One region of the Mammaliicoccus lentus genome, then DNA from elsewhere that is predicted to be linked to it. Evidence: predicted binding sites of a transcription regulator. Region 1 holds the regulator's gene; each other region holds the start of a gene.

The links. Region 1 encodes LexA, which represses DNA repair genes until DNA is damaged. Its sites were predicted from a motif close to CGAACATATGTTCG; they were not measured.
Region 2: the regulator LexA is predicted to act here: its motif matches at 8,504-8,517, upstream of ACNMOQ_RS10735 (YolD-like family protein).
Region 3: the regulator LexA is predicted to act here: its motif matches at 5,823-5,836, upstream of ACNMOQ_RS09600 (carbohydrate kinase).

Annotation. Positions count from the first base shown of each region.
Region 1 is NZ_OX344834.1:1,578,207-1,589,548, reverse strand. Features, by position in the region: gene ACNMOQ_RS07850 (hypothetical protein) at 1-50, opposite strand, end outside; gene ACNMOQ_RS07845 (amino acid permease) at 188-1,630, opposite strand; gene rpmG (50S ribosomal protein L33) at 1,827-1,976, opposite strand; gene ACNMOQ_RS07835 (metal ABC transporter solute-binding protein, Zn/Mn family) at 2,114-3,064, shown strand; gene guaC (GMP reductase) at 3,156-4,133, shown strand; gene ACNMOQ_RS07825 (CAP domain-containing protein) at 4,154-5,170, shown strand; gene lexA (transcriptional repressor LexA) at 5,489-6,109, opposite strand; gene sosA (DNA damage-induced cell division inhibitor SosA) at 6,253-6,483, shown strand; gene ACNMOQ_RS07810 (DUF896 domain-containing protein) at 6,563-6,799, shown strand; gene tkt (transketolase) at 6,883-8,871, shown strand; gene ACNMOQ_RS07800 (YneF family protein) at 9,076-9,306, shown strand; gene ACNMOQ_RS07795 (cytochrome c biogenesis CcdA family protein) at 9,489-10,175, shown strand; gene ACNMOQ_RS07790 (CcdC family protein) at 10,210-10,683, shown strand; gene ACNMOQ_RS07785 (DUF2621 domain-containing protein) at 10,702-11,214, opposite strand; gene sbcD (exonuclease subunit SbcD) at 11,284-11,342, shown strand, end outside.
Region 2 is NZ_OX344834.1:2,166,421-2,177,762, reverse strand. Features, by position in the region: gene ACNMOQ_RS10780 (CobW family GTP-binding protein) at 1-263, opposite strand, end outside; gene dcd (dCTP deaminase) at 277-813, opposite strand; gene ACNMOQ_RS10770 (nucleoside recognition domain-containing protein) at 826-2,157, opposite strand; gene ACNMOQ_RS10765 (NAD(P)/FAD-dependent oxidoreductase) at 2,151-3,272, opposite strand; gene rpsN (30S ribosomal protein S14) at 3,567-3,836, shown strand; gene ACNMOQ_RS10755 (GTP-binding protein) at 3,886-5,079, shown strand; gene ACNMOQ_RS10750 (IS110 family RNA-guided transposase) at 5,266-6,468, opposite strand; gene ACNMOQ_RS10745 (GrpB family protein) at 6,935-7,447, shown strand; gene ACNMOQ_RS10740 (GNAT family N-acetyltransferase) at 7,461-7,961, shown strand; gene ACNMOQ_RS10735 (YolD-like family protein) at 8,049-8,468, opposite strand; gene ACNMOQ_RS10730 (GNAT family N-acetyltransferase) at 8,651-9,151, shown strand; gene ACNMOQ_RS10725 (NUDIX hydrolase) at 9,148-9,549, opposite strand; gene ACNMOQ_RS10720 (MBL fold metallo-hydrolase) at 9,717-10,412, shown strand; gene ACNMOQ_RS10715 (DUF4352 domain-containing protein) at 10,551-11,342, shown strand, end outside.
Region 3 is NZ_OX344834.1:1,923,472-1,934,813, reverse strand. Features, by position in the region: gene ACNMOQ_RS09630 (ABC transporter ATP-binding protein) at 1-484, opposite strand, end outside; gene ACNMOQ_RS09625 (ECF transporter S component) at 496-1,071, opposite strand; TPP riboswitch at 1,164-1,267, opposite strand; gene ACNMOQ_RS09620 (hypothetical protein) at 1,542-1,667, opposite strand; gene auxA (lipoteichoic acid stability factor AuxA) at 1,815-3,113, shown strand; gene ACNMOQ_RS09610 (class I SAM-dependent rRNA methyltransferase) at 3,905-5,077, shown strand; gene ACNMOQ_RS09605 (DUF697 domain-containing protein) at 5,147-5,686, shown strand; gene ACNMOQ_RS09600 (carbohydrate kinase) at 5,850-6,941, shown strand; gene ACNMOQ_RS09595 (pseudouridine-5'-phosphate glycosidase) at 6,941-7,858, shown strand; gene ACNMOQ_RS09590 (phosphocarrier protein HPr) at 7,993-8,259, shown strand; gene ptsP (phosphoenolpyruvate--protein phosphotransferase) at 8,259-9,971, shown strand; gene ACNMOQ_RS09580 (metallophosphoesterase) at 10,040-10,801, opposite strand; gene ACNMOQ_RS09575 (glutaredoxin family protein) at 10,798-11,031, opposite strand; gene ACNMOQ_RS09570 (cytochrome ubiquinol oxidase subunit I) at 11,216-11,342, shown strand, end outside.

The sequences.
Region 1 (11,342 bases):
CGTTCATCTTGTTTAAGTACATCATCAAATAAATTAGTTTGTCCAGTCATTGTTTCACCTTCTTAATGAGTTATTAATTATTTATGTTTATTATACTATATATAATGGAATAAGAAAAAGTTACAATTGTTTTTGTATAAAAAAATACTACCAACAATGTATTTGTATTGTTGGTAGTATTAACTCATTATTTATCATAGTTGTGTTTTGATAAATCGATATCTTCTAATTTAATAACTTTAGTTTTTGTTATGAATTTATGGATGAAATAAACAACAACGCCAAGTATGATAGGTAAGAATGATTCAATTAAAATTGGGATATTTAAATTGATGATACTATCAAATGATTGTCCAATTAGTAAGAATGCAATAACTGAAATAACAATAATAGGGCCTAAAGGATATAAAGGTGCTTTATATTCTAAAGTTTCAGTTTCTGATTTACCTTGTTTTCGTATAGCCATTCTTAAACGAACGTGACTGATGATGCTCATTAACCAAACTAATGTAACAAGTGCACCAAGCATATTTAATAATCTATAGTAACCGTCAGCATTTAAAGTTGCATATACGATTGATAAGAATATTAAAACGATTGTGACACATAGTGATACAAATGGCATGTTATGTTTATTTAATTTACTAAATACTTTTGGTGCTTGTTTATGTTTTGATAAAGAATAAAGTAAACGACTTGTAGCATATAATCCTGAATTACCAGCTGATATTAAAGCAGTTAGTATGACAGCATTAATAATAGAAGCGGCAAATGCGATACCAACTCTATCAAATACAATTGTAAAAGGACTTTGTGTTACTGTATTATCTTTGTTTAATAACAATGGATCTGTATAAGGTATTATTGCTGCTATTACTGCAATTGCTAGAATATAGAATAATAATATTCTCCAGAACACTTGTCTAATAGCTTTAGGCATAGATTCTTTAGGATTTTCAGACTCACCAGCAGTAACTGCAACAACTTCAGTACCACCAAAGCTGAATCCAGCAACAAGTAATACGCCTAAGAAACCAGATATACCATTAACAAAAGGTGCTTCTTTGTATGTGTAGTTCGTTAGACCTAAAGGCTCATTACCACCTAAAATACCAAAGATGATTAGCACACCGACAATTAAGAAGATGATTATTGTTGCAACTTTGATAAAACTTAACCAATATTCAGCTTCACCAAATGCTTTAACAGTAAATATATTTAATAAGAACAATATAACTATAAAAATCATACTCCATACAAATGGATCAATACTGTCAAATATATTCCAATATGTAATAATTTTAGCAGCTGTTAATATATCCACACTAGACACTAGTGCCCAAATAATCCAATATAACCAACCAACTGTAAAACCTGCAGAAGGGTCTATGAATCTACTAGAATAAGCACTAAACGATCCTGAAACTGGATAAAATGTAGCAAGCTCTCCAATAGCAGTCATTAAGAAATATAACATCACACCTATAATTGCATATGCTATTAACGCACCGGCAGGACCAGCTTGTGTAATGACAGCACCACTAGCCATAAATAGACCTGTACCGATAGAACCACCGATAGCTATCATTGAAATGTGTCTAGTCTTTAAACCACGTTTCATTTCTTCCATATAAATCACCATACTTTCTACTTCACTATTAACTTATTTTAAATATAAGTAATATTTTATTATCTATTCAGAAAATAAGCAATGAAAATTTTATTACATAAATGCTTTAAAGCATTAAATTAAAGAAATAATAAAAAAGTCACTCCAAATTAATGAAGTGACTTTTAATGTCGTATATCTTATTATAAATAAGAAATTATTTTGTTTCGCGATGTAAAGTATGACGACCTAATCTTGGACTATATTTTTTTAATTCAATACGTTCTGGATTTGTACGTTTATTTTTAGTAGAAATATAGTTTCTGTCGCCTGTTTCAGTACATGCTAACGTGATATTTACACGCATGTTCATCAGCCTTTCTGTATAGTAATCATTACGTTTTATAATAATATCATAAAATATAATGCTTAGCAATAGAATTACTCTATGAAATAGGGACATCAGATTGTTATAATAAAATAAATATAAATAAGGAGATTTTTATGAAAAATAAATCGAAAATAGCTATAGTATTATGTGTTACTGTCTTATTTCTAGCAGCTTGTGGATCTAAATCAACCAGTAATGATAAATTAAAAATTTATGCGACAAACTTTCCTTACGAGAGTTTTACTAAACAAATAGGTGGAGAATATGTAGATGTTGAGTCTATCTATCCAAGTGGTACTGATTTACATAATTACGAACCCACTCAAAAAGAAATGTTAAATATCGCAAAAAGTGATTTATTTGTATATTCTTCAGATGAGTTGGATCCAGTAGCTAAAAAAATTAGCTCTACAATAAAACAAGGCGACCACAAATTACAAACTATTCCTAATTTAGAGGAAAGTGAAATATTAGAACACCATCATGAAGATGGAGAAGAACATGAGCATGAACATGATGCAACACATAATGAAGAAAATGAACATGACCCGCATATATGGCTTGATCCAATTGCCAATAAAGAAGCGGCTAAATCTATTAAAGATAAATTAGTTAAAATAGATGCATCGCACAAAGAAACTTATGAAAAGAATTACAAGAAGCTAATAACAGATATCGATAAAATCGATAAAGAAATGAAAGAAATCACAAAAGATACGAAGCGAGATACTGTATTTATTTCTCATGACTCTCTTGGATATTTAGCAAATCGTTATCATTTTAAACAAACAGGTGTAACTGGAATGAATAATGAAGAACCTAGTCAAAAAGAACTTCTAAATATCATAAAAGAGATTAATAAATCAAAATCTCCATATATATTATATGAACAAAATGTAAGTTCTAAAGTAACAGATATTATAAAGAAAGATACTGATAGTAAACCACTTAAGTTTCATAATTTAGAAGTATTAACTAAAGAAGAAGCAAAAGATAAAAACATCACATATCAATCTTTAATGGAAGAAAATATCAAGAATTTAGATAAAGCTCTTAATAATTAATAAATATAATCTTATTTCGTTTACTTTTTCATGTTAACCATGTATAGTAACTAATGGATTATTATTAATAGTTTTGAAAGAGGTCATTGATATGAAAATTTTTGATTATGAAGACGTACAATTAATACCAAACAAATGTATAGTAGAAAGTCGCTCTGAATGTGATACTACTGTTAAATTTGGGCCGAAAACATTTAAATTACCAGTTGTACCTGCTAATATGCAAACAGTGATGAATGAAGAACTAGCTGAATGGTTTGCTAGTAATGATTATTTTTATATCATGCATCGCTTTGATGAAAAAGCACGTATTCCATTTATTAAAAAAATGCAAAGTAAAAACTTATTTGCATCTATCTCAGTAGGTGTTAAAAAAGATGAGTATGATTTTATAGAAGAATTAGCAAATGAAAATTTAATTCCTGAATATATGACAATAGATATTGCACACGGTCACTCTGAGCAAGTTATTAGAATGATTAAGCACATTAAACAACATATTCCAGAAACATTTGTAATTGCTGGTAATGTTGGAACGCCAGAAGGTGTTCGTGAACTAGAAAATGCTGGAGCAGATGCAACTAAAGTTGGTATCGGGCCTGGTAGAGTCTGTATAACAAAAATTAAAACTGGATTTGGAACTGGTGGCTGGCAATTAGCTGCTATTAACCATTGTAGTAAAGCTGCAAGAAAACCAATTATTGCTGATGGTGGAATCAGAACAAATGGTGATATTGCAAAATCAATTAGATTTGGTGCTAGTATGGTTATGGTAGGTTCACTATTTGCTGCACACGAAGAATCTCCAGGTGAAACTGTTGAACTTGAAGGCAAATTATACAAAGAATACTTTGGAAGTGCTTCAGAATTCCAAAAAGGTGAGCGTAAAAACGTAGAAGGTAAAAAAATGTTTGTCGAGCATAAAGGATCATTAAAAGATACTTTAATTGAAATCGAACAAGATTTACAAAGTTCTATCTCGTATGCAGGTGGCAAAGACTTACAATCTATCACTAAAGTAGACTATGTGATTGTACGAAATTCAATATTCAACGGTGACCGCGACTAAAAATAGGCGAGGTGGACTACTTGAAAAAAGTATTTTACTTATTCATATTGTTATTGATTATAACCTTAATCAAGCCAGTCCCTGAATCAGATTTATCTAAACAAATTCAACAAAAAGTGATGAATGTTCAACAAGGACTTGAAGATGAACAAACTACTAAGAAAGTTGAACTAAAGACGCCGAAAGAACAAGAATTTGCGATTAATAATATTCAAATCAATCAAACGAAAAGCGAAGTTGAAAAGAAACTTGGCAAACCAAAACGGGTAACCGTTAATGAATATAATGAGAAATGGCATGCATATCATGACCAATACAATGGATTTGTAATGGTCAGTTATGATGATGACAAAGTAACAGGATTATATACAAACCAAGACTTAATAACATCTCAAAAAGGTATAACGAGTAAAATGAAAAAGAATAAAGTTCGTTCAATTCTCGGTGAACCTTTAGATGAGATTCAAAAAGATAAAGTTAAGTTAGTTCAAAATGATCCTGATTATGATGTTTTCAAATTTGATAACATTTATACGACCATATTTTATGATAAGCATCAAGACAATCAAATTAAAGGAATAATGCAAGTAGCTTCGTCAACTGAAGATAAGCGTACAAATCAGTACCATACTGCTTCAGATGAATATAAGCGTGCATTAGAACTTCAAAATTTTGATATAGTCAATGCAGAGCGCGTTCAATTTGATTTACCGACATTATCTTATAATGAAAATGTAAGTCATACTGCTCGTAAGCATAGTACAGATATGGTGGATAACGATTATTTTGATCATACGAATAAACAAGGTTTATCTCCATTTGATAGATTAGACAATGATGGTTTTGATTATGTAACTGCAGGTGAAAACTTAGCATATGGTCAAATAAGCAGTGTTTATGCCCATCATGGACTAATGAACTCATTGGGACACAGAAAGAACATTTTAAATAAAGATTATAAAGAGTTAGGAGTAGGTGTCGATATTGGCGAAGATTTACAGCCTTATTGGACTGAAAACTATATTACTCAACAGTAGAAAATAGATAAGCAAAGTGCATTGTCTAAACAACTTTGATATAATAACGATATAAAAATTATTTCATATTTCCTTAAATGTTTTACACATGTTGTTTCTAATAATTTGATTGGTGGAATAACATATAAAGGGGAAGTTTAACATGGAAAATAAAGAAATAAATAATAAAGATATTGACGTTTTAGATCGTGTCAAAGAATTATTAAATAAAAAAGATGTTTCATAAAAAGATTTTTATAATAAAAATAAAAGCTCAAATAATCAAATAAAGGGAATATGATATAAAAAAAGCTGTGATGCACTTGCATCACAGCTTTTTTACATTTCTCTAAACAATCCTACTACTTTACCTAAGACACTTACATTGTCTAAGTAAATTGGTTCCATTGTACTGTTCTCAGGTTGAAGTCTATAACGTGATTCTTCTTTGTAGAAGCGTTTAACGGTAGCTTCATCATCTTCAGTCATCGCGACGATGATATCCCCATTCTCAGCAATTGTTTGGCTTCGCACGATTACTTTATCTCCATCAAGAATACCTGCTTCTATCATACTGTCTCCAATAACATCTAATATAAAGATATTGCTATTATGTGTTGATGTAAAGTGAGCAGGTAGCGGGAAATATTCTTCAACGTTCTCAACTGCTGTAATAGGTATACCAGCAGTTACTTTACCTATGACGGGAACATGAATGGTGTTCTCTTGGTTAATGTTCTCTCCTACAGTCTCGGTAATCTCGATTGCACGAGGTTTAGTAGGGTCACGTTTAATATATCCCTTTTCTTCTAATCTAGATAAATGGCCATGTACAGTGGAACTTGAAGCAAGTCCGACAGCTAAACCAATTTCACGAACACTAGGCGGGTAACCTTTTGTTTGTACTATATGTTTAATGAATTGATATATTTCAGATTGACGTTTAGTTAATTCTTTCATAGTCGCACGCTCCTAATATTGATTTAAATTTATTATAGCACATACGTTTCCTTCGAACAAACATTTGTTCGTATTTTCATTGACTACGAACAGTTGTTCTGTTAATATAAAAATACAAACAAACGTTCTAGGAGGAAGTAGTTATGACAGTAACAATTAAGAAGACAGTTTTAGTATATTTAGCAGTGTTCTTGATGACTCTATTAATAGGATATTTATACTTAGCTCAGTCTAATGCTGTTTATTCAACAGAACAGACGTACGAAATGACTGATCACAAAATCAAACAACAAGATAACCAACAACCAAATAATATAGATGCAGAACCAAATCATATAAGTAAATCTAAAGCTATGGTAGGTTCGATAGATTAATCGTTAAAATATGAGCAAATCCATTTGGATTTGCTCGTTTTTTTTGTTATCTTTTAATTAAATGGAAAGTGGTGATAAAATGTTAAGTAAAGAAAAGATTGAAAGAATTAATGAGCTAGCAAATAAAAAGAAAACAAGTGGACTTTCTGAACAAGAAGCAAAAGAACAAACAAAACTTCGTGCAGAATATTTACAAGCTTTTAGAGGTAACTTTAAAGATACGATTGAAAGCACAAAAGTTATCGATCCAGAAGGTAAAGATGTAACACCTGAAAAATTAAAAGAAATCCAAAAGAAAAATAATATAAGAAATTAGTTAAAATGAGTAATAATAATTAATATTCCGAATATTATGATGTATAATGATAATGGATAACAGAATAAAGGAGACTATAATATATGTTTAATGAAAAAGATCAACTAGCAGTAGATTCAATCCGTGCATTAAGTATCGATGCTATCGAAGCAGCTAACTCAGGACATCCTGGATTACCAATGGGTGCTGCACCAATGGCATATACTTTATGGACAAAGCATTTAAACTTTAATCCACAATCAAAAAACTATTTTAATAGAGACCGCTTTGTATTATCTGCAGGTCACGGTTCAGCGTTACTATATAGTTTATTACATCTTTCTGGTAGCTTAGAACTTGAAGAAGTAAAAAACTTTAGACAATGGGATTCAAAAACACCTGGACACCCAGAGTTTAATCATACAGATGGTGTAGAAGTTACAACTGGACCTCTTGGACAAGGATTTGCAATGAGTGTTGGTATGGCTATGGCTGAAAAACACTTAGCAGGCAAATTCAACCAAGATAATTATGAAGTTGTTGATCACTACACATATGTTTTAGCTAGTGATGGTGACTTAATGGAGGGTATCTCTCACGAGGCAGCTTCATTAGCAGGTCATTTAAACCTTGATAAATTAATCACTTTATACGACTCTAACGATATTTCATTAGATGGTGATTTAGATAAAGCTTTCTCAGAAAATGTTAAAAATAGATTCGAATCTTACGGTTGGAGTTACATCTTAGTTGAAGACGGTAATGACTTAGAAGCTATTGATAAAGCTATAACTGAGGCTAAATCATTAGAAGGTCCTACGTTAATTGAAGTAAAAACTGTAATCGGTTACGGAGCTCCTAACAAAGCAGGTACAAACGGTGCTCACGGTGCGCCACTTGGTGAAGAAGAACGTGAATTGGCATTGAAAGCATACGGTTTAGATCCATCTAAACGTTTCAACGTACCTCAAGAAGTATATGATATTTTCAGCAATACAATGTTAACTCGTGCAAATGAGCATGAAACAAAATGGAATGAATTAGTTGAAGAGTATGCTAAAGCTAACCCAGAATTAGGCGAAGCATTCAAACAAGCAATTTCTAATGAACTTCCAGAAGACTATGCTAAAGACTTACCTGTATATGAAGCTGGAAACAGTAGTGCTACACGTGCTGATTCAGGTGATATCATTCAAGCATTAAGTAAATCTGTACCAGCATTCTTTGGTGGTTCAGCAGATTTAGCGTCATCTAACAAATCAAACGTTAAAGATGAGCCAGACTTTAATGATGAAACACCAGAAGGACGTAACATTTGGTTTGGTGTTCGTGAATTCGGTATGGCAGCAGCAGTAAATGGTATGGCAGCGCATGGCGGTGTTAAACCTTATGGTGCGACATTCTTCGTATTCAGTGACTACTTAAAACCAGCACTTCGTCTATCAGCTATCATGGGTGTTCCTTCAACATTTGTATTTACGCATGATTCAATTGCTGTTGGGGAAGATGGTCCTACACATGAACCAGTTGAACAATTATCAGGTTTAAGAGCTATTCCAAACTTAAATGTTATTCGTCCAGCAGATGGAAATGAAACAAGAGTTGCTTGGAAAATTGCTTTAGAATCTAAATCAACACCTACAGCATTAGTATTAACGCGTCAAAACTTAACAGCTTTAGATGTTAAAGAAGCTGAAGTAGAAGAAGGCGTTCGTAAAGGTGGATATATTGTTTACCGTTCTGAAATAGAACCTGAATATCTATTATTAGCTTCTGGTTCTGAAGTATCTCTAGCAGTAGATGCAGCTAAAGATATTGAAGCTCAAGGTAAAGGCGTTCAAGTTGTATCATTACCAAACTGGCATGCATTTGATCAACAAGACCCTGAATATAAAGCTACTGTTTTACCTCCAACATTAAGAAAACGTGTTGCAATCGAAATGGCATCATCATTAGGTTGGCACAAATATGTTGGCATAGAAGGTAAAGTAATTAGTATTGATAGATTCGGTGCTAGTGCGCCTGGAGACTTAGTAGTTGAAAAATACGGTTTCACTAAAGAAAACGTATTAAACACAGTATTAAGTTTCTAATTTAAACTGAACAGTCCGAGACATATATAAATGTCTTGGACTGTTTTATTCCTAGTCATCTTTGCCGGGGTGGGCTGTGAAATCTTTTTAGCAAAATGAGATTTCTGTCCCGCTCCCTTTTTAATTTTGAAACATTAAGTTTCATCTTGATAAAATCTTTTTAATTTAGTAAACTTTTAGAGGATACAGAAAGTGGGTGAAATAATGGCAACATGGTTAGCAATACTATTAATCATCGTGGCATTAATCGGTGGGATTGCTCTAGGATTCTTCCTTGCGCGTAAATATATGATGGATTACTTGAAAAAGAATCCACCTATCAATGAGGAAATGTTACGAATGATGATGATGCAAATGGGTCAAAAACCATCTCAAAAGAAAATAAACCAAATGATGACAATGATGAACAAAAACATGGATCAAAAAATCAAGTAGTTTATATACATTGATGTTAAAGGGATTGCGACACTTCTTGAAAGTGATGTGGTCCCTTTTTATTTGTTAAACTTAGTATAATTAAACCTTAGTTTTAATAACTTTTCACTTATTGTTCAAAATAAATCGTTTTAATGACGCATAAATTTGATAAAATGGAAATAATAGTGAGGGGGGATATAATGGAATTAACAGTTTTTGTTGCTTTTGGTGCAGGTATATTAAGTTTTGTTTCTCCTTGCGTTCTACCTATATATCCTGCTTTTGTGTCATACATTACAGGTATGAGTTACGATGATTTAAAAAATAAAGGGCTAAGTCGTAATGCAATATTACATACTATTATCTTTTTGTTAGGGTTTAGTTTAATCTATATGATTTTAGGTATGGGCATAGGATACATATCTGGCTTGTTTATAAATTATCAAACATTAATAAGACAAGTAGGAGCAATCATCATTATTGTGTTTGGATTAATCATTTTAGGTGTATTCCAACCACAATTTTTAATGAAAGATAGAAAAATTAATTTTAAAGCAAAGCCTTCAGGTTTTATTGGTACGTTTTTAATTGGTATGGCTTTTGCAGCTGGGTGGACGCCGTGTAACGGGCCGATTATAGCTGCGATTGGAACGTTAGCAGCAACAAATTCATCCCAAGCGATGTTATATATGCTACTGTATGTACTTGGATTTAGCATTCCATTTTTCGTATTAACTTTCTTTATAACAAAATTACAAATAATTAGGAAGTACAATGTTGCTATCATGAAGTTTGGTGGTATAATTATGATAATTATGGGAATTTTATTGTTCTTTGATTTATTAACTGACATAACAATATTTTTCCAATCTTTGGGTTTGGAATAAACACAAATGATATTTAGAACTTAAAGGGGTTTTAATCATGTATTTGCTTTTTTCAGTATTTATAGCAGCTTTAATGAGCTTAGCCGTTATAGTTGTAAGAATGAAAGCACAAAATTATCCAACAAATACTAGAAAGATTATATTACCACCATTTTTTATGGCTACTGGAGCACTTATGTACGTAGTGCCTTATTTCAGACTAACAGGTGCTGAAATAATTGAATCGATCATTGTAGGTCTTTTCTTCTCATTATTTCTCATATTCACGTCCAACTTTGAAATTAAACGTTCTGAAATATATATGAAACGTTCAAAATTATTTCCAGTAATTCTTATTTCTTTATTGATTATAAGAACTGTAGGTAAGTTTGTATTGAGTGATTCAATCGATCCGGGCCAATTAGCTGGTATGTTTTTCTTATTGGCATTTAGTATGATTGTTCCTTGGAGAATATCTATGTACTTTAAATATAAGAAATTACGTAATCAAATAAGTGTTGTAAAATAAAAACAACGCACTACTCATTTATTGAGTGTGCGTTGTTTTTGCATTTGAAATTTCTTCTGCATGATCAAATATAGAAAACTTGTTTTTTTCATCGTCTGCTAATTCGAACAATGGCAAATATGGTGTATAATCGATATTAAGTTCTGTTAGCTTTTTCTTCATAAATTTGTGATCTCGTTTAGGTGTAGCAACGATATATCCCCTCATGATATGATCGAGTTCAATCGAAGTAGCATGTTCTTCTAGCGCGATTTTAGATACACGTCCACCGATTTTCTCTTTAGCAACGTCTCTAAAAAGATCTGGTACTGGAGACACTAATTCGTTTAATAATGATCTTGCTTCATCATTCCATAAAGGCAAGGCTTTGTGGATATAGTAATCTTGCCAATCGAGTTCACTCATGCCATCATCTTTAGGCATGCGCTTTAAGAATTTTCGAAACATAAAGAATCCGCCAATAGCAAGTAACGAAATAAAAACTATGCACCATAAGACAATAAAGAATATAAATACGTTACTCAATGAAATCACTCCTTATGACTAGTATAAATGAAGCAAATAAACCTGTCTAACAAATATTTTGAAAGGTGATAGAATATGAAAATTTTACATACAGCTGATTGGCATATAGGAAAAACTATAAACGGCCAGTCATT
Region 2 (11,342 bases), 590 kb from region 1:
AATACGACATCTGGTTGGTATTCTAAATAAACTTGGTGTAATTGTGTTGCAACATCTTCTTTCATAACACAACATATGCATCCATTTATCATTTCACTTATTGGAACGTCAGATTGAATGAGCTCAGTATCAATGCTACGTTTTCCGAATTCATTCATAATGACTGCTGATTTTTTATTTTCTTGTTGAACATCATTGATTAAACTATTCAACATCGTCGTTTTGCCGCTTCCTAAAAATCCGGTTATAATTACAATTTCCATTTAAAAGCCACCTTTATTTTGGGTCTTTATCCATATAAACTTTACTACCTGTTGTATTCTTTTGTCCTTGATATTTACCATTGTAAGCATGATTGGCAGGAGAACGTGTTTGAGCGAGAACTAATTGACATATACGCTGATTAACATTTATTTCTAATGCAAAATCGTTCGCGTTGAATAACTCTAATGTAATTTGTCCAGCAAATCCTGGATCAACCCATCCTGCGTTTTGTATGAATAAACCAGCTCTTCCTATAGAACTTCTTCCTTCTACAAATCCTGTTATATCATTCGGTAACTCAATATACTCAACAGTAGTTGCTAAGACAAAGGATTTAGCAGGTATGGTGAATTTCTCTGCGTGAATCTCGTTGTACTCTATAGCTGTTGATAAAGGCTGCACACCACTTTTAGGTGTTTTAGGTAAAAGGAAATGATTGCCTAATGTTAAATCGATAGAAGCGGGTTCAATAAACGCTTCATGAAAAGGTGTAATTTTTAATTTTTCTTCGTTGATATATTGCTTTATATCTTGATCCGATAATATCAAGGTTTAATCCCCCTATAATAAATTTAAAATTAATACTGTAATGAAGAAACAAATCGTTGCAGTTACCATCTGTTTGCCAACGATTTTAATGCCTTCTAGCCAACCTAAACTTTTAATTATCATCGTAATTGTTACTGAACAAGCAGAAAAAGTCGAACTAAATAATATAAGTAAAAAAGCACTTTTTAACGAAATAGATTGTAGTATAGCTCCATGATTCATATTAAATAAAAGCATGCCGTTTTTTCTGATCATTGAAAAAAGAATGCCTGTAGACATTTCTTTAGGTACGTTAATTGCTTGTAATATGACATTGAATATATTTGAGACATAAACAAGTATAGGTGTCATAGATAATAAACTTGCTATGATGCATATTACGAAGAATATAGGTAAAGCTTGAACGAGAAAAGACTTAATTGTATCCATAGATTGAAGCCATATAGCTTTTATAGAAGGCTTTCTTACTTTATCTAATACAAAATAATGTGTAGGTAATATAGACTTTGGAGACCATAGTTTTATATGTATGATTCCACCTATAAAGACAATTAAAATATAAGGCATAAAGAGCCAAGGTGCGTTCATCACACTAAAAAGTGATAAAGTTGCACCAATTTGATAACTGCATGATGAACCGAAACTTATTAAACTAATGCAATTGCTTTTACTACAAGCACTACAATCATGGTTGGCTCTTAATACTGCAGCTGAGTTACAACCGAACCCTTCAATCACTGGTATAATATCGTAACCGGTTAAACCAACTTTAGTCATAATTGGATCGATTGACCATACGATATAAGATTTTAAATGACTTTCACTCACAATGTTTGTAGAAATACTAATGAATATGACAACTGGTAACGCCCAGACGACAGAATAAATGCCAAGGGATAGTAGCCCATAATCACCGAACAATATATCATTTAAAAAATCTGATTGAAAGTGTAGACTGTTAGATGTAAAACTAAGAAAACTTTCCATCCAGTTGTTTTGAACAAAGCTTGAAAGATAAAAAGATATATAAATAGGTAACATAAACATTAAAATAATAAGTAATAATGATGATGTCATATCTTTCAATGTAGGAACTCGACGCAACTTTTCTTTTCTAAGTAATTCTAATTCTGAAATGATATCTTTAGTTTCAGAACGATTTTCTATGATGTTTTTATGTGATTCATCTAATGTTAAATTTAATTTTTTCTTAATAATAAAGTTTTTGAAAGACATTTTTTGTTCAGTTGTCAGTTTATTTAAATGCTTTACAACAATATAATGTTTTTCATTAGGTATATTAGAAAATGACCCATCTTTTAAATTGTATTCCACTCTTAACATGAGCAATCAACTTCGCAGCAAGAATAATCATCTAAATACATTTGATTATTCTTATAAAATTCAATTGCATCTTCATTTGCTTCTATGCCTTCTCTTTCACAAACAAGATTAGCTAATACTGCAAAGCGTGTTCTAAATTTATAAATGTAGCAAAGAATGACATCTTGATGTTTAACTGTATCTCCAATTAGGAATATATTTTGATTAATTGTTGATTCATCATCGTCAGTTAATTCATAACTATTCCCGTTATTTTCAAATAGAATATTTGTTAACGGATTATTTTGAACAGGGTTAAAGCCAGTAGCTAAAATAGGTTCATTTGCAACAGTTATACTTCGTGTTTGATTTTCAAAATGTATTGTATATTGATTATATATGAAATCAATTTCCTCTATAGAATAGTTTGAGTGTAGTTTAATAGGATAACCTTGTTCTACTAACTCAACATAACGCTGATGTGTATATGGCGAAAGTCTAACGCTTGGGTCAGGGTCTTGTTGGTCGTAGCTTGTAGAATTTGTGTATATATCGACTTTCTTACCTAAAAGGGCTAAGTGTATTGCAGCATCGAAGCCACTTTCATTTCCTCCTATTATAGTAGCAGTTTCTCCTTCAACATTTGAAAAATTCTTTATCTCACAGTAATGAACACCATGTTTAAATGGTTTATGTGGAAATGAGAAATTACCTGTTCCTATAAAAATATAATCTGCTTTAAAATCTTTCTTTTCTGTACTTATAGTATATGAATCATTTTGTTCATCAGTTGAAATATCGATGACTTCTGTATGTTCCTTTATATTTAACTCATATATTTGAGTAAGTGCATTTAAATATTGAGCGTATTCAAATCCTGAAATATGTTCCTTTTTAAATGTGAATGCTGGAGAGCTATGTGGTGTAATAGCATTGATGTCTGGTGTACCAAATCCATTCGTAGTAAAAGATGGCGTAATAAATCGAGTAGTATTTGGCCAATTAATGAATGATTCACCAACTTTACCTTTATCTAAAATCATGACATCTTGCAAACCAAGTTCTTTTAGAGCAATAGCCATACCGATTCCAGAAGGGCCGGCACCAATTATTATTGCTTTAAATGTGTCTTTCATATTATACACTTCCTAAATCGTAATAATTACGTTTTGTATAATAGTAAAGTATCATCTTTGAAGTAGGTAAGCAAGTTTAAAATTATTGAAATTGAAAGAAATGAAATTTTCTACTTGCAAAAGTTGGAATTATGTTTTATAGTTAAAGCGTAGTCATTACGATTTACCTCCGAGAGATTACGTGGCTACTTCATTTACTTTATTTAATATACGATTTCAAGCCAACTTCTTTGTTGGCTTATTTATTTCATTATTCACATTATGTTCAATAATAATTTAAAAGGAGTTATATACATGGCAAAAAAATCTAAAATAGCAAAAGAACAAAAACGTATTCAAATGGTAGAGAAATATAGAGAAAAAAGAGAAGAATTAAAAGCAAATAAAGACTACGAAGGTTTGAAAAAACTTCCTAGAGACGCATCACCTACGCGTATTACACGTAGATGTCAAGTTACTGGTAGACCTAGAGGTGTATACAGAAAATTTGGTATGTCTAGAATTGCTTTAAGAGAATATGCGCACAAAGGTCAAATTCCTGGCGTGAAAAAATCAAGTTGGTAAGCAACTGTGTGATTTGGGCATAAGCAATTAGAAAGTAGGGGGAAACAAATTGAATAAAATACCTGTAACTGTACTAAGTGGATATTTAGGTTCAGGAAAAACGACGTTATTAAACAACATCTTAAAAAATAGAGAAGGTTTAAAAATAGCGGTCATCGTAAACGATATGAGTGAAATCAATATAGATAAAGATTTAGTCATAGAAGGTGGGGGTATTTCTAGAACTGATGAAAAACTCGTCGAACTTTCTAATGGCTGTATTTGTTGTACATTAAGAGAAGATTTATTAGTAGAAGTACAAAAAATAGCAGAACGTGGAGATGTAGACCAAATTGTAATTGAATCAACAGGTATTTCAGAACCCGTACCAGTTGCTCAAACATTCTCATATATTGACGATGAACTAGGTATCGATTTAACAAGCATTTGTCGATTAGATACTATGGTAACAGTAGTCGATGCGCACCGCTTCATTAACGATATGCGCTCTGAAGATTTATTAACTGATAGAGATCAAGGTGTTAGTGAAGAAGACGAAAGATCAATTTCTGATTTATTAATAGATCAAATTGAATTTTGTGACGTGTTGATTCTAAATAAAACAGACTTAGTGGACAAAAAAGATTTAGATCAACTAGAGAATGTATTAAGAAAATTACAACCAACCGCTAAATTTATAAAAACAAACTTTGCTAATGTACCAATTAAAGAGGTTGTTAACACAGGCTTATTTAATTTTGAAAAGGCGAGTAATTCTGCCGGTTGGATTAAAGAATTGACTGAAGGCGGTCATGCTAGTCATACACCAGAAACTGAAGAATACGGTATTTCATCATTTGCATACAGAAGACGTTTACCTTTCCATGCTGATAGATTTAATAAATGGATGGAAAATATGCAAGGGAATATCATCAGAGCAAAAGGTATTGTATGGTTAGCACAATATAATCACGTAGCTTGTCTATTTTCACAAGCAGGTTCATTCGTTAATATCCATCCAATAACATATTGGGTTGATGCAATGAGTGAAGCACAAAAAAATGAAATACTAAGTGAAAGACCTGAAGTAAAAGCAAATTGGGATCCAGAATATGGAGATAGAGAAACACAATTTGTTATTATCGGCAGTGGTTTAGACGTTGATGAAATTACAAAATCATTAGATGAATGTCTCATTAATGCAGATGAAATAGATCAAGACTGGTCACAATTAAAAGATCCATATAGTTGGGTATTACAATAAAACTTATGAAATAGGAAAGAATCCGAGACAAAAGCACGCTCGGGTTCTTTTTTTATGGAATAATTTATTTCTCATACTCTTTCCTACGATTAGTCAAGTGCTTAAGTTTAAAATAGTCATCACTTAATAAGACCGTCCAATTTTATTTTTTTGAATAAGGTGTTAGACTATATGTGATTATACGATTTAATGTGGGGACATTTCGTAATCGTATAGTTTATGTTTCATTATTAAATAATGAAATGTTTTTAATAGTCGATTAATACATGCGACAACAGCAGTCTTATGAGATTTCTCATTAGGCTGCTTTCTTAATTTATAGTAATAATCTACAATATGATTATTATAACGATGTTGTCCACGAATAATATTCATTATTACCAAAAATAATAAGCGTCTCGCCTTTTTATTACCTCGTTTATTGATGGTATCTCTATAATGTGTCCCACCAGATTGATATCGTTTGATATCAATTCCTACAAAAGCATTTAACTGTTTATTTGATTTGAATCGAGATATATCTCCAAGCTCACCGATTATCATGGCTGCAGTTAGATCTCCAATTCCTGGTATAGAATAAATAATTTCAAAGCAGTCAAGTTCTTGAGCTAATTGAATCATTTCTTTATCTAATTGTGATAATTGTCCAATGGACTTTTTCAATTTTTGAATTAATAATTGTGCTTTTTTAACTAGGAACGAAGATGAATTGACGTTAGGGTAACTATCATTCGCTAATTTAAAAAGTGTTTCTCCATAACTTTCTGCTTTTCGTTGAGATAATCCTTTATCTGTAGATTTTAAAATTGTAGAAATGATACTTTCCATATCATTTTGTTGAACAAAATCAGGATGAGTAAATATTTCAGCGATATTTAAGGCAATCATTGAATAACGATTTTTAAATAGTTTTTCTAAGCCAGGAAATGTTTGAGGAAGTATCTCAATAATTTCAACTTTCAATCGATTTTGTTCATTTTCGAATTCTAGATGAAATCGAGCACGCTCACGTAATTCAAAGTAAATATCATCATTTGTATTATTTAAACTATCGGAATCATTAAAAAAAGGTGCTATTTGGGCTAACTTATGTGCGTCTGATTGATCTGTTTTCCAAGACCTTAAAGAGCTTGTTTTGAACTTTGCTTCTAAAGGATTCAACTCAATATAATTAATTTGGTTAACTCGACAGAACCGAACCATAGCTCTTGAATATATACCTGTGGATTCAAAAATTAATTTGGGCTGATTTACACGATTCAAATAATTTAATAAATAATTATAACCATTTTTGTTATTTTGAATAGTAAATTCCTTTTGGAATTTTTCATCAATATAGTGTGCAATCACACTATCTCTTTTACTAATATCAATGCCTAAGTAATCGATAAATAAAACCTCCTTAATAAATTTGAGAAGTTGTAACTTTACTGAACCTTTCTCATTTCACTTTCCTATACACGGTTTCAAGAACCCAACATACTACAATCGAATTTCAAAAGGCGAGAGTAAAGCTGACTAGTTTTTTTTACGGATTTCAAACCCAAGAGATCGCACAGTCTACTCCTCTCTATAACTATAAAAAATAGCTATGAAAAAATCTATCGTCATAGATTTCTTCATAGCTAATCTTAGTATGTTTTTTTGTACATAATGGTAATATTGGTGGAAATAGATTCATAATGTATAAAAATATCTTCGAAAGAAGTAGTGAAACGTGAAACATATGAAGAAACGAATTTGTCTATTAAAAATTCAAAGTTTATTGAAATAAACAAGTTACTAGATAATTTAAGTTGACCAAATAGAACTAAAGAACTTATTTTATGTTATTTATTAAATAAGGGGTGATCATTTGAAGATTAGGTTAAGTTCATATAAAGAAAGTTGGAAAAGTCTTTATCAAAATGAGTGTAAAAATTTAGAGGGAATTTTAGGAGATTTAATTATTCAGTTTGAGCATTTTGGAAGTACTTCTATTGAAGGGATGAAAGCTAAACCAGTTATCGATATGATGGTTATAGTACGTGATATTCAAAAGGTCGATCAGTTTAACTCATTATTTATAAACTTAGGTTACGAAGTAGCGGGAGAATGGGGTATTAGTGGCAGAAGACTATTAAGAAAAGGCGGAGAAAACAGAACCCATCATATACATATATATGAACAAGGAAATAAAGAAATAGAAAGACATATCATTTTTAGAGATTATTTGAGAGTAAATGAAAAGGTTGCCCAAGAATATAGCCACTACAAAGAAATGTTAGCAAGTAAATACCATGACACACGAGAATACAGTAAAGCTAAAAAAGATTACGTGAGAAATATTGAAAAAGAAGCTTTGATGTGGTTTGACAATCTGAAATAGGAGGCGATTTATATTGAAAATTCGTAAATTAAATAAAACTGATGCCATTGAATTTAGGGAGCTTAGATTATTAGCTTTGCAAACTGATGCCCAAGCTTTTGCTTCTTTGTATGAAGATGAGGTTGAATATCCTTTTAGTAGATTTGAACAACGTTTAGAAAGTACTGATTCTAAATTTACATATGGTGGATTTAGAAATGATGAACTTGTATGTGTTGCAACATTTTATAGAGAAGGCGTTAAAAAGCTACAACATAAAGGGAACATAGTCGCTATGTATTGTAAAGAAAATGATAGGGGGAGTGGTGTTTCTGAAAGCGTAGTGAAAGAACTTATAAAAGAAGCATCTAGTATAGAAAGATTAAAAGTGATTGATTTAACAGTTTTATCTATGAATGATAGAGCGATTCAATTTTATAAAAAATTAGGTTTTGAAAGATTTGCAACTGAACCGATGGCTATTTATGATGGAAAGCAATATTATGATGAAGATATGATGCGATTTTATTTATAGATGGTTCGATAAAACAAAATTATCGAACCGTAAAAACCTAAAAACGACAAAAAAGAATCGCTGGTATCTACAGGCGATTCTTTTTCATTATTCTATTCCTAATATACAGTCCATATCTAAGTACATGACTTGTTTATTTTCTTGATTAATAACTTGTAGCATATTAATTTCGGAGTTGAATTTATGTATTTCACATTTCACTTGTTTAATATAGCCATTGTGCCAATATTTAATTTCGCAATTTGGATTATAGAAAATTTTTTCCGCTAATACATGGTTTAAATCAGCTAGCGCGGATTCATCAAGTGTAGGTTTTTCTATCTTTGTTTGATCTTTAATATATTGTGAGATTTCTTCGAATTGCTGTGGCATTGTCGCAAATGGCGCCCATTTAATCATTCCTCTTCCTTGAGGAATTCTCGGATTTAAATATTCTCTTGGAATATTTCTGTAATCTGTCTCATTTTGAAATTCTTCAGGCATATCTGGATTAATTATTTTTACCACATTATCATCTCCAAAAACATTATACTTTTATTATACGAACATATGTTCTGTTTTGTAAAGTGAAATCTTCTTTCAATAAAAGTTGAGTAAATATATAGGAATTAGTTTATATAGATATGTAATTATGTTAAGATAATCCCAATCGTTTAGTCATAAAGCATAGAAATATTAGGAGGATTAGGATGGATTACTATTTAAGAGATTTAAAAGAATCGGATTTAGATGATATTCACGCGTATACTTCACTACCTGAAGTGGCGAAATATCAAACTTGGGATCCGTTAACATATGAAGAGACTGAAGAATTTGTACAAACGTTATTAAATAGAGATGAAGATTGGATGTACAATGTAATAGTAGATGCGGATACGGATAATGTTATAGGTGCTATCCAATTAATAAGTGATAAGAAGAATAATAGTGGAGAAATTGAATTCACTATCCATCCAGAATATTGGAGTAATGGTATTGCAACAGATGTAGCTAGAACTATTGTGAAGTATGGTTTCAAAGTGTTGAAACTGAATAGAATATGGGCTTCAACAGACATAAATAATACCGCTTCAGAAATCGTACTTCAAAAATTAAAAATGAGACATGAAGCGATATTGAGACAAAATATTAAACTTAAAGATGGTTATAGAGATACACTAGTATATAGTATCTTGAAAGATGAATACTAGAACGTAACAAGAAATGGTTCTTTTTCATTCAGACTTAAAGAGATTCTTTCTTTGAAATTTTTCCACGTAACCATTTCCATTGCTTCATCATATGTAAAGAAGCCTACTTCTAAACTTTCGTCACTCGTACATAACTCGCCACCTATGTAGTGTGCTAAAAATAATGTGTTGACAATACCGTCAGTAGTGTTTTGGAAAATACCACAGAATCTGGTGATTTCAATGTGAGCGCCAGATTCTTCTTTTACTTCGCGTATAGCTGCTTCATGCAAAGGTTCACCGATTTCGACTTGACCACCAGGCATCTCCCAACCACGTTTAGGTCCTTTAATTAGTAATATTTCCTGTTCGTCGTTTAATACAATACATGCAGCTGAAACGATATGTTTAGGTATCATGCTAACCCTCCTAAAAATTAAAAAGCCAAAAACCTTTCTAATGTAATTTGTTTCCTTTAAAATAATATTATATATATCATTTTATATAGTAGCAATTGTAATGAGAATCATAATAATTAACAATTTCGAAAAAGACCGTTAGAAAATAAAGGAGCTCTATTATGACTATTCAAATAGAAGAATTAGAAATAAAGTTTAATTATGAAGGGCATGAGCATGCTATATATCCAACGCTCATCGTGTTAGAAGAGGCTTTAACACTTGTTGATACTGGGTATCCCGGTTTCTTACCGAAGATAGAAGAATCTGTTCAAAACTTAGGTTATGATATGAATAATTTACAAAATATCATTATTACTCATTATGATGACGACCATATAGGGGCTCTTAAAGCCTTTAAGGATAAATACCAACACGTAAAAGTAATAAGTAGTTTCATAGAAGCAAAGTATATAAACGGTAGTGAAAAATCTGAAAGACTTACTCAAGCGGAAGAATTATTAAAAAGCATGCCTGAATACGATAAAGAGAAAGGTACACAGTTCATTGAACTACTTGAATCTTTAGATCATGTGGAAGTTGATATAGAAGTTACAGATGGTGCAATCATACTAGAAGAAGAGGTCGAGATTGTGCAAACCCCTGGTCATACAAGTGGACACATTTCTTTATACATACAGTCAGAAGATAGCGTGATAACAGGTGATGCCGCAGTAAAAGAAGGTGAGGAGCTTATAGTAGCAAACCCGGACTATAGCATGAATTTAAAAGAAGCAAAACATTCATTAAAAAAAGTTGTTGATTTAAATGCTTCAAAATATTTTTGTTACCATGGTGGTTTGTTAGTAAAAGAGAAAGAGTAAATAAGTTTAGTGAATTAATTTTAAATTTCAAATTTTAGGGAATGATTATAAAAAGGAAATAAAGTTTGTTTTATTATTTTTATTTAGATAATCCGTGCTATTATAAGATAAATAAAAGATACGATAAGGAGAGAAAAAATGAACAGTTTAATTTTTACGTTTGTATGGATTTTAATATCTATAGCATTTGTCACGATGTTGGTGACGACTATTGTAAAAATTGCGAACAAAAGTAAGTTTGTTGGAGTGTTAATAAGCACTGTAACACTATTTTTCGTAGGGTTAATTTGTTTTGTTTCGATTTTTTTAACGCTGCCGAAAAGTAGTAGTTATTCTGTAGACCAGTTATTTGGCGAGCAACAAACGAAAGATAAAAAGACTGAGACTAAAAAGCTCGAAGACACGCCTGAAAAAGGTCTGAAGGGTTTGGAATTAGGAGATAAAATTAGAGTGAACGGACTTGAAATTACTGTTGTTAAGGCAGAGTTTGTTCAACCTGAAGATCAATATTACTACCCTGAGAATGGTAAAGTATTAAAAGTATATTATAAATTTAAAAATGTAGATAAAAAGCAAATTCTAGTGGATAATTCTGCTTTTGATCTCACGATTGATGGTGAAAGTCAAAATCAATTCTTTGGTATGAATGAAAATACACCTGGATTCCAACATCAGTTAAAAAAAGGTGACACAGAAAATAGTTATTTATATTATGATGTACCAGAAGCGGATAATTATAAAGTAGAAATGAACTTTAAGCCAGAAGATAAGACTTATAAAGCAGACTGGAATATTAAAAATTCAGAAGTAAAAGAAACTGAAAGTAATCAACCGCCAGCAACAGAAGAAGTACCAACTGAACAAATACCATCATCAGAAGAACAATATAATAATAATGCGGTCCAAAATAATGATCAACAGAAAAAATTA
Region 3 (11,342 bases), 350 kb from region 1:
TATCTAACATTGCAGTTGGTTCATCTAAAAATAAAGTATCAGTTTTTTGCAATAAAATAGAAGCAATAGCTAATTTCTGTTTCATTCCACCGCTAAGTTGGCTAAGTTTTTTAGATGGGTCTGCCTCTAAGTTAACTTCTTGCATAGCTTTTGATATAAGTGAATCCATTCGGTTAGGCTCAACTTTCATATTTTCTAATACAAAAGCCAACTCTTCTTTAATTTTAGGCATACAAAATTGTGTGTCAGGATCTTGAAATATAACACCTGGGAAAGGGTCAATATGCTTTTCATCAACTTTCATAGGTATATCTACAGACCTAGGAATGATGCCACTTAATACATTTAATAGGGTACTTTTACCTGAACCACTCGGACCAAGTAATAAAACTTTCTCTCTATCATTTATAGTAATATTTAAATTTTTAAAAATGATACGTTCATCATCTGGATATTTAAGTCTAAGATTTTTAAGTGATAACAATTTTATAGCTCCTATAATAAGTCGTAATCTTTTTTAGAAGAAGGTCTGAATAATTTAGTAACACCAGTTCGATCAAGTGCTCGTACAATAGCGTATCCAAGCGCGCCACCTAATATAGCTCCGCTCAGTATTCTTATGCTGAACATTAATATAATATTCCAAGTTGCAACATCGCCTAAATAATTATAAAACCAATCAACGGGTAAAGTAATGATACCAGCCAAAGCTCCAGCTATAATAGCGACAGATAACTTTCTCGATTTATATCGAACAGCTAAAAATACAATTTCACAAGCTAAGCCTTGAAGTAAGGCATATACAAAAGTAGGAATATCAAATTGTCCCATAACTATTGTTTCGCCAGCACCCGCTGCAAATTCTGCTAATAATGCTACACCAGGTTTTTGAATAATCAAATAAGTGATAATAGCTGCAATAAACCAAAAACCATAAATAGATTGCTCTAAATGGAGACCAAGTGGTTTTAAAACTTCATACGGTAACCATAAAAATTTATAAATAATCGCAAATACAGCACCTATTAATACAGTTACTAAAATATCAGATAAAGTTAATCTTTTTGCCATAACTAATTCTCCTTTTTTATATAAAAAAATGCACTTCTATATCTAGATAGAAGCGCATAAAAATATTGTTATCATTATAAAAATGAATATTATAAGATTCACGAACACTTTCCTACGCTAGTATAATCTAGATCAGGTACAAAGGGTTCAGACTTTTTCAGGTCTGTCTCAGTTTAAAACGCCCCTAGTGCATTTATTGATTTGTTAACACTACGATAAGTCTTATTAAATCTTTTGTCAATAAGAACATTTTGTAACATCATATTATTCAAAAATATAATAAGAATGAGGGAGTAGGACAGAAATCTCATTTTATTAAAAAGATTTCGTAGTCCCGCCCCGGCAAAGATTACTAGGGTTAAAAAAGCTTGATATAAGTGCATTTCAGCTACTACCATTATAATGAAAGAGGCTGAGACATGTATTTATGTCCCAGCCTCTCAAGCGTTGAAATTTAAGATAAGATATATTTATTCAAAAGTGTCTTGAATGTTGTCTTTTGTTTCATCTTGTCCTTTATCGTTATCTTTTTTGTTTTCTTGTTCTTTTTTCTTAGCTTTTTCTGCTTCTTCTTTATGTTTATCGTTATTACTCATAATAACACTCCCTTAAAATGTATGATATTATTATATACCCAGGTAGTACTGACTTTTAAACTTATTTATACTTCTTGGGGCTGATTTTCGATTTATTTAAAGACATTTGAAAATGAAACAATTATAATGTTCAATGAGGTGAAGAACATGTCTATTAAGAAAAAAAGCTGGGAAGTTCATTTTAGCCGGATTATAGGTATATTCATTATCATAACGGGCCTACTGATATTATTTAATGCACCACGTATTAAAGATTATAATATTAAAGACTCTGCTAATATCCATATTCGTAATATTTGGGACTTTTTTGTAGCTTTTTTTGATGAGTTAGTAAGAATTTTAAATCACTATATAGGTGGTTTTCCAGTCATTTCGGCAATAATTATCTTGTTGTTCGGCATCTTTGTATTGTTAATAGCACGTACATTAAGAAGAACAACAAATTATGATTATGATATATCTATATTTTATATAGTTTTAACGATTATATTCATGATTATTATTTTAATGACAATGTTCCAAGTTTATAGCTATGCTTCATTTTTATTTATTATCCCATTTGCCATACATGTAGGCTATGTTGTATATAAAAGTGAACTTAATCCATTACATCGAAAAAAACATTATTTATGGATTATCATTTCATACGGAATGTGCTATTTTATTTCACAATTCGCTATGAATCATAATATTGATACAAAAAGCGTTAAACCGCTCGATGTAATGAGTGTGAATTTGTTCTTTATTTTATTATGGTGTTTTAGTCAGATGTCTGTATGGACGAGTCTTTATTTGAGACGATCATTACCAATTAGTGAAGAAGACATTGAAACTGTAAATGAAGAACGTTATTCAAGAGTTAAAAATAATCGATTAACTAGAAAAATATTTACTATGTCACAAGCTTTATACAGCAAATTAGAAGATATGAAGCAAGTTACTTTGGATAAGTTTAATTCTGAAGAGGTAAAAGAAAAAAGAAGAAAACGAAATGAAAAATGGAAAGAAATCATAAAAATTGAAGATGAAGATATACCTAAATGGATGAGAAGACCAAAATGGTTGAAAAAAAGTTATATAGAATGGATTTGTACATTCGTACTTTTCTTATTTACGATTATAGAATTTAACAATAGAAATGGCTTATTCTTATCAGGTGAATGGAGTCTATCTCAAATTCAATATGTATTTGAATGGGTAACATTATTTATAATGATGTTATTAATTATACTATATGCATACTTTAACTATACAACTAATGTTAAAAATACACATAATTTCGGAAAATTATTTGTGATATCAGCATTGTTCTTTGAAATTGCAACTACATTCTTTGTATCGGCACTTCAAACATCACAATTTTCCGTATTTATTACACCGATATCATTTTTATTAATGCTATTTGTTACACCAGCATTTATCATTCATTTGAAAAAATCATTTTAATTTGAAGGGCTTAAAGTCCTAATAATATAAAAGAGCTAGGGATACAAATCCTTAGCTCTTTTTTGGATGAGATTGGTCAAAAAACAAGAGTTGATGATATTGTTGTTGGATTTACTCCGACAATAATCCAAATAGAGCACCTTTGTTGGATTTACTCCGACAATAATCCAACTAGACACACCTTTGTTGGATTAAATACATCAATAATCCAAGTAGACCACCTTTTATTGGATTAACTACATCAATAATCCAAATAGACACCCCTTTGTTGGATTAAATACATCAAAAATCCAAGTAGAGCAGCTTTTATTGGATTAACTCCTTCAATAATCCAAGTAGAGCATCTTTATTGGATTAACTCCTTTAATAATCCAAGTAGAGCACCTTTTATTGGATTAACCACCTCAATAATCCAAGCACACGCACCTTTATTGGATTAACTCCTTCAAAAATCCAAGTAGAGCACCTTTTATTGGATTAACAATTTGGAAGACAAAGTATTTTATAGATTATCAATTGGTACATTATTAGAAATTTATATAAGAGAAGTTGTAATAAGTAAATATTTTTATAGAATTAATTCTAAAAATGTATTGCACGGAATAATCTAATGATTTATACTAAATTTAGTAAGCGTTTACATACAAGGGGATCAAAACTTTCTGGGGGAAATTTTGATTAATAAAATTCGGTTAACAGAGTATTCTAAAGGGGGATACTCTGTTTTTTTGGTGTCTTTGGCTATTTTACGTTATAATATGTGAGACATTTCGAAAGGATGGCCAAAAACAATGAAACAAATTATGCTTAAAAATGGTAAAGAAGATAAATATTTTAGAGGATATCCATTAGTCGACAAAGATGACATTTTTGAAATGCCAAGTATGGATGAAGGTGAATCAGTAGCTTTAGTAGATGCTGGGAAAAACTTTATCGCTACTGCTTATTATGGTGAGCAAAACAAAGGTATAGGTTGGGTATTATCTTTAGATTCCACTGAAAAAATAGACCACAAGTTTTTCGTTAAGTTATTTAAACAAGCAATTCAAGAACGTGAATATTTTGAAAATGTAGATGGCATTAATGCTTATAGGTTATTTAATGCTGAAGGTGACGGAATTGGTGGATTAACAATTGATAACTACGATGGGCATTTGTTATTACAATGGTACTCAGTCGGTATTTATCGTTTGAAAGATAGAATTTTGCCAGCTATTCAAGAAGTTTTCGAATATAAATCTATCTTTGAAAAAAGGAGATTTAAAGGAATGGAAACATCTTCTGATTTCGTAGAAGGTGACGCGCCAGAATTTCCTTATGTAATTGAAGAGAATCATCTATTTTATAATGTGAATTTAGATGACGGACCAATGACTGGTATTTTCCTAGATCAAAAAGAAGTACGAAAAAAAATACGCGACCATTATAGCGAAGATAAAGATATACTGAACTTATTTAGTTACACTGGTGCATTTTCAGTTGCAGCAAGTGAAAATGCTAAAAGTACAACAAGTGTTGATTTGGCAAATCGAGCTAGAACATTAACTGAAGGAAACTTTGGATTAAACGCCATGGATTTAAATAATAACCATATATTTATTATGGATGTTTTTGATTACTTTAAATACGCTTTAAGACATGGTTTAAGCTATGATGTTATTGTCATTGATCCACCAAGTTTTGCTCGTAATAAGAAAAAGACTTTTAGTGTACAAAAAAACTATCCTGAACTAATTGAAGGTGCTGCTTCATTACTTAATGAAACAGGTACTTTAGTATTAAGTACAAATTCAAGTGCGTTTCCGCAAAAAGCATTTAAAAAAATGATAAATCAAACGTTGGATTCATTAGAGCTAGATTATACAATTTCCGATGTGATGGGGTTACCTAAAGACTTCAAAACGCACCCTCATTATAAACCAAGTAAGTACTTGAAAGTTGTTTTTGTACAGATAAATGGTTAAATTCTTCGAAAAAAGGGTATATTTTACTATTCATTAAATTAATAATGAACTGTGAGGAGAATGATTAAAATGGGAATTATAAACAAAATCACTTCAAAAGCTGGAAATAAAGCGTTAGGTATTGAAGAAATAAAAAAACGTTCTGAATTACCAACAACAGAAACTGAATTATTGGAACGAAGAAAAAGAGCTCAAGATCTCGTTCAAAAAAAATCATTAATGTCATCTGCCGCTAATGTTGTGCCGATACCTGGTTTAGGCGTAGGTATGGATATAAAATTAATGGGAGATATCATAGAAGATATTAATAAGATTTACGGATTGAGCCATAAGCAAGTCAATAAAATGCAAGATGATTTAAAACAAAAAGTTTTAACTTCAGCAGCTATGAAAGGTAGTCAATTCATAGGTCAAAAAGTAACGAATGCTATGGTTAAAGTATTTTTTAAATCGGTTGTAAAAAGAGAAGCTGCGAAGCAATCTAGATGGGTACCTCTTGTAGGACAAGCAGTAGCGGGTTCAATAAGTTACTATTTAATGAAAAAAATGGGCGAAGATCACATTAAAAAATGTGAGAAAGTCATAAATGATTTTTTACGTCCATCATAATTAATCCTGTGACTGTCAACAAGTCTTTAAGACGAGTTGGCAGTCTTTTTTTGTAAAATAAATTACATTTAAGTTAACGTTTGCATTATGAATGAAAACGGTTTATAATTCTAATTGTGAACTAAAGTTTGTAAAACAAACAAATGTTTGTGAGGTGAAAATTTTGAACGAGAATGAAAGATTAATTTTAAATTTAATCAAAGAAAACCCGTTTATTTCTCAACAAGAATTGTCAGAGAAAGTTGGCTTATCAAGGCCAGCAGTTGCAAATATCATTTCTGGCTTAGTTAAGAAGGAATATGTTCAAGGGAAAGCTTACGTCTTAAACGAACAAAATCCAATTGTTTGTATAGGTGGCGCTAACATTGATCGTAAATTCCATATTACTGAGCAATTAATTCAAGGTACTTCTAATCCTGTAACATCAGAAACGTCAATAGGTGGTGTTGCAAGAAACGTCGCTGAAAATCTAGGACGTATAGGTGAAGACGTATTGTTGTTAACAACTGCTGGAAATGATGCAGAATGGCAACATATTTCTGATTTGTCATCTCCATTTATGAATGTTGATTACGTTGAAAATATTTCGAGTGAAGCAACAGGTAGTTATACAGCTTTGTTAGATCAAAATGGCGACATGACTTTAGGTCTAGCTGATATGTCTGTATATGATAAAATCACACCTGAATTTATGATAAAAAACACATATTTGCTTAATAAAGCTAAATGTATGATTGTTGATTTAAATTGTCCGAGAGAAACATTAGAATTTCTATGTGCTTATGCTGAAAAGAAAGGTATCAAACTTATCATCATTGCTGTTTCAGGGCCGAAAATGAACCATTTACCACATAATTTACATGCAGTAGATTGGATTATTATGAATAAAGATGAAGTAGAAGCTTATGTTGGTAAAAAAGCAGAAACTGATGAACAGTTAAAATCTTATATTTCTGAAATTAGCAAACAAGGTGCAAAAAATATCATTGTCACTTCTGGTAAAGAACAAATCTTTTATGAAGGACAGGAAGGTATTTTAGAATTTAGTGTAACACCAGTTAAACAAGTAGTAGATGTAACTGGGGCAGGAGATGCATTTACATCAGCTTTGATTTACGGTTGGCTTAAGTCCTATGACATAGAACAAATTGTTAAACTTGCTAAAGCAAATGCAGCAAAAACTATTCAAACACCATTTACAGTTAGACAAGATTTACATGAGAAACAACTTATAAAAGACATGGAGGAATTATAATGGAAAACTATATTCAATTTTCAGAAGAAGTAGAACAAGCTAAAAAGGAAGGTAAAGCAATTATTGCTTTAGAATCTACAATTATTTCACACGGCATGCCTTATCCTCAAAACGTGGACATGGCTAAAAAGGTAGAACAAATTGTAAGAGATAACGGCGGTGTACCAGCAACAATCGCTATTATAGATGGCACTATTAAAGTCGGTTTAAATGATGAAGAATTAGAATTACTAGCAAGTGCTGATGACGTAGCAAAAGTATCAAGAAGAGACATTGCTGAAATACTTGCAACTAAGAGAATTGGTGCAACGACTGTTGCTTCAACTATGATTTGTGCACAATTAGCTGACATCCAATTCTTCGTAACAGGTGGTATTGGTGGGGTTCATAAAGGTGCTGAACAAACGATGGATATTTCAGCTGACTTAGATGAACTATCAAAAACGAAAGTAGCAGTAGTTTGTGCAGGTGCTAAATCTATCTTAGACTTAGATAAAACTTTAGAGTACTTAGAAACTAAAGGTGTACCTGTAGTTGGTTATCAAACAGATGAATTACCAGCATTCTTTACTCGTGAAAGTGGATTGAAATTAAACACGAGAATTGATGATGTAAAAACAATTGCTAAATTAGCTGAAGTTCAATGGGATTTAGGCTTAGATTCAGGCATTGTTATAGCAAATCCGGTACCAGAAGAAGATCAATTAGAACCATCATTTATTAATGGAATCATTGATAATGCAGTTAAAAAAGCAGAAGAACAAGGTATTCATGGTAAAGACTCAACGCCATTCTTATTAGGAGAAATTGTTAAACAATCTGAAGGTAAATCTTTAGAAACGAATATTAAACTGGTTTATCATAATGCAAAAATTGGTACACAAATTGCAGTTGAATATGCAAACTTGTCAGATTAATAATAAATGCACCAAAATGTTGCATACTTATGTAATTTGATTGAATTGTATCTATTTTTTTGATATTCTTTATTCGTATAGATAAAATTTGATTTTATACAAATTAAATAATGGCTTTAGAAGGAGACAATAAAATGGAACAAAAATCTTACGTAATTATTGACGAAACGGGTATTCATGCAAGACCAGCTACTATGTTAGTTCAAACTGCATCTAAATTTGATTCAGATGTTCAATTAGAATATAACGCTAAAAAAGTTAACTTAAAATCAATCATGGGTGTAATGAGCCTTGGTGTTGGTAAAGACGCTGAAATTACTATCTACGCTGAGGGTAGTGATGAGAAAGAAGCGATCGAAGCTATTACAGACGTATTATCTAAAGAAGGTTTAACAAAATAATGTCTGAAATATTAAAAGGTATAGCTGCATCTGATGGTGTAGCTATTAGTAAAGCTTATTTACTAGTTGAACCTGATTTATCATTTTCAAGTGAAAATATCAGCGATGTAGACGGCGAAGTTGAAAAGTTTAAAGCTGCTGTGAATCAATCAAAAGTTGAACTAACTCAAATTCGTAATAATGCTGAAAAGCAACTTGGTGCTGATAAAGCTGCAATTTTCGATGCACATTTATTAGTGTTAGAAGATCCAGAGTTATTAAATCCAATTGAAGAAAATATACGCAATAATAAAGTGAACGCTCCAACTGCATTACAAGAAGTATCTAATAATTTCATTAGTATTTTTGAAAATATGGATAATGAGTATATGAAAGAGCGCGCTGCAGATATACGAGACGTATCTAAACGTATATTAGCTCATATTTTAGGAGTAGAATTACCGAATCCTAGTATGATTAATGAAAGCGTTATTATTGTAGGGGAAGATTTAACACCATCTGATACAGCACAACTTAACAAAGAGTTTGTTAAAGGTTTTGCTACAAATATTGGTGGAAGAACTTCGCACTCTGCAATTATGAGTCGTTCTTTAGAAATACCTGCAGTAGTAGGTACAAAAGATATAACTGACCGTGTTAAACATGGTGATAGCTTAATCATTGACGGATTAACTGGAGACGTAATCATTGATCCTAGCGAAGATGAAGTTCTTGCTTATGAACAAAAGCAAAAAGACTTTTTTGCTGAAAAACAAGAGCTTGCTAAGCTAGTAAATGATGATTCAGTTTCTAAAGATGGTGTTCATGTTGAACTTGCTGCTAATATTGGAACACCGAATGATTTAGAAGGTGTTAAAAATAACGGTGCACAAGGTATCGGCTTATATCGTACTGAATTCTTATACATGGGAAGAGACAATATGCCTTCAGAAGATGAACAATTTGAAGCATATAGCAAAGTATTAAAAGAAATGGATGGCAAACGTGTTGTCGTACGTACTTTAGACATTGGTGGAGATAAAGAATTATCTTATTTAAACTTGCCTAAAGAAATGAATCCATTCTTAGGATACAGAGCTATTCGCCTATGTTTAGATCAAACAGATATCTTTAGAACACAATTAAGAGCATTATTACGTGCATCTGAATATGGAAAGTTAAACATCATGTTCCCAATGATTGCAACTATCCAAGAATTCAGAGATGCTAAAGCAATCTTACTTGAAGAGAAAGAAAAATTAGTTTCTGAAGGTGTTAAAGTTGATGATGATATCGAAGTAGGTATCATGGTAGAAATACCAGCAACTGCAGCATTAGCTGACATCTTTGCTAAAGAAGTAGATTTCTTTAGTATCGGAACTAATGATTTAATTCAATATACTATGGCTGCTGACCGTATGTCAGAACGCGTTTCGTATTTATACCAACCATATAACCCTGCAATTCTTCGCTTAATTAAGCAAGTAATTGAAGCTTCACATAAAGAAGGTAAATGGACTGGTATGTGTGGTGAAATGGCTGGCGATAACACAGCTGTTCCATTATTACTTGGATTAGGTCTAGATGAGTTCTCTATGAGCGCAACAAGTATCTTAAAAGCTAGAAAACAAATAAAAGAATTAGACCAAAAAGAAATGCAAGAATTAGCTAATAGAGCTATTAACTGTGCGACTTCTGAAGAAGTTGTAGAATTAGTTAATGAATTAGCATAAATTGAATTTAATTATATATATAAAGAGGGATTTCTTAATAATTAAGAAATCCCTCTTTTTTATAAAAATTATTTTCCTTTTAAATAAAATATAGCAATTTCAGGATTGCAAAATACTCTAATCGGTAACCTAGTCATACCAATCCCTTTATTAACATAAAGATATTGTCTATGTCTAATTTGATATAGACCTTGCTTGTATTTCTTACCAAGTGCAGGTGTATGCAACGCACCGAATACAGGAAGTCGTATTTGTCCACCATGGGTGTGGCCAGATAAAACGAGATTTATATTTGGGTTGAGTAATCGAACTTTATCAGGTTCATGCATTAAGCAAACTCTAAAATCAATATAATCATCTTTGTCATAAAATGAGTTACTAAAATTTGGTTGACCGAAACATAAATCATCAATGCCGTAAATAGAAAGATTGCCAGCACAGGTTTTGACTACTTGTGTTTCATTTAATAAAACATTAAACCCTGAAAGTTTCATTATTTTTATAACAGTACTGATACTATTGGAACCATAGTCATGGTTTCCTGGAACAAAAAATTTGCCATATTTTGATTTAAGGGTTATGAATAAAGGTATAACTAGATAAGGGTCAAATTTAATTTTGCCGATATCATCAAAGCAATCACCAGTTAAACATATGATATCAGGTTGCATATTATTAATTTTGATCACAAGTTGGTGTAATGATTCTAAGCCAGAGTAATAACCAATATGCAAATCTGTTATATGGACAATTTTTAAGTTAGATTTGAGTTCAGTGTAAAATGTGTGCTTGAGCGTTACTATATCAGAAGTAGGGAAATTTATTTTCATTGTGTTATACCTAGTGCTTTATTAAATGATTCAATATCTACTTGGTAGAATACTTTATCATCAATTAAAACAGTTGGAGTCGAAAAACTATCTAAGTCGATAAGTTCTGATTTGTATTTTGAGTTTTTAATATTTTTTTCTGTATAGTCAATTTCATTTTGATCAAAGTACTGTTTTACAAATTGACAAGGTGGGCATTGATCTTGTGTATAAATTATGACGTTTTTCATTGAATTCACCTCTACTTTATATAGTCATATTATAATGATTTGTTAGCTTATTCAACGGATTAGCATAATGATGACATGAATTTGTCATGATTTGTTAAAACTTTTAGATTTTATTAAGTAATAATTTGTTGTATAATGAATTTAAATTGTGATATAAATCACATACGTTGAATGGAGGAATATTATGGATGCAGTAGTTGTAAGTCGTTTACTAACTGCAATGACATTAGGTTTTCATATTATATTTGCAACGATAGGTGTAGGTATACCGCTAATGTTTGCTATCGCAGAATTCATAGGGATTAAGAAAA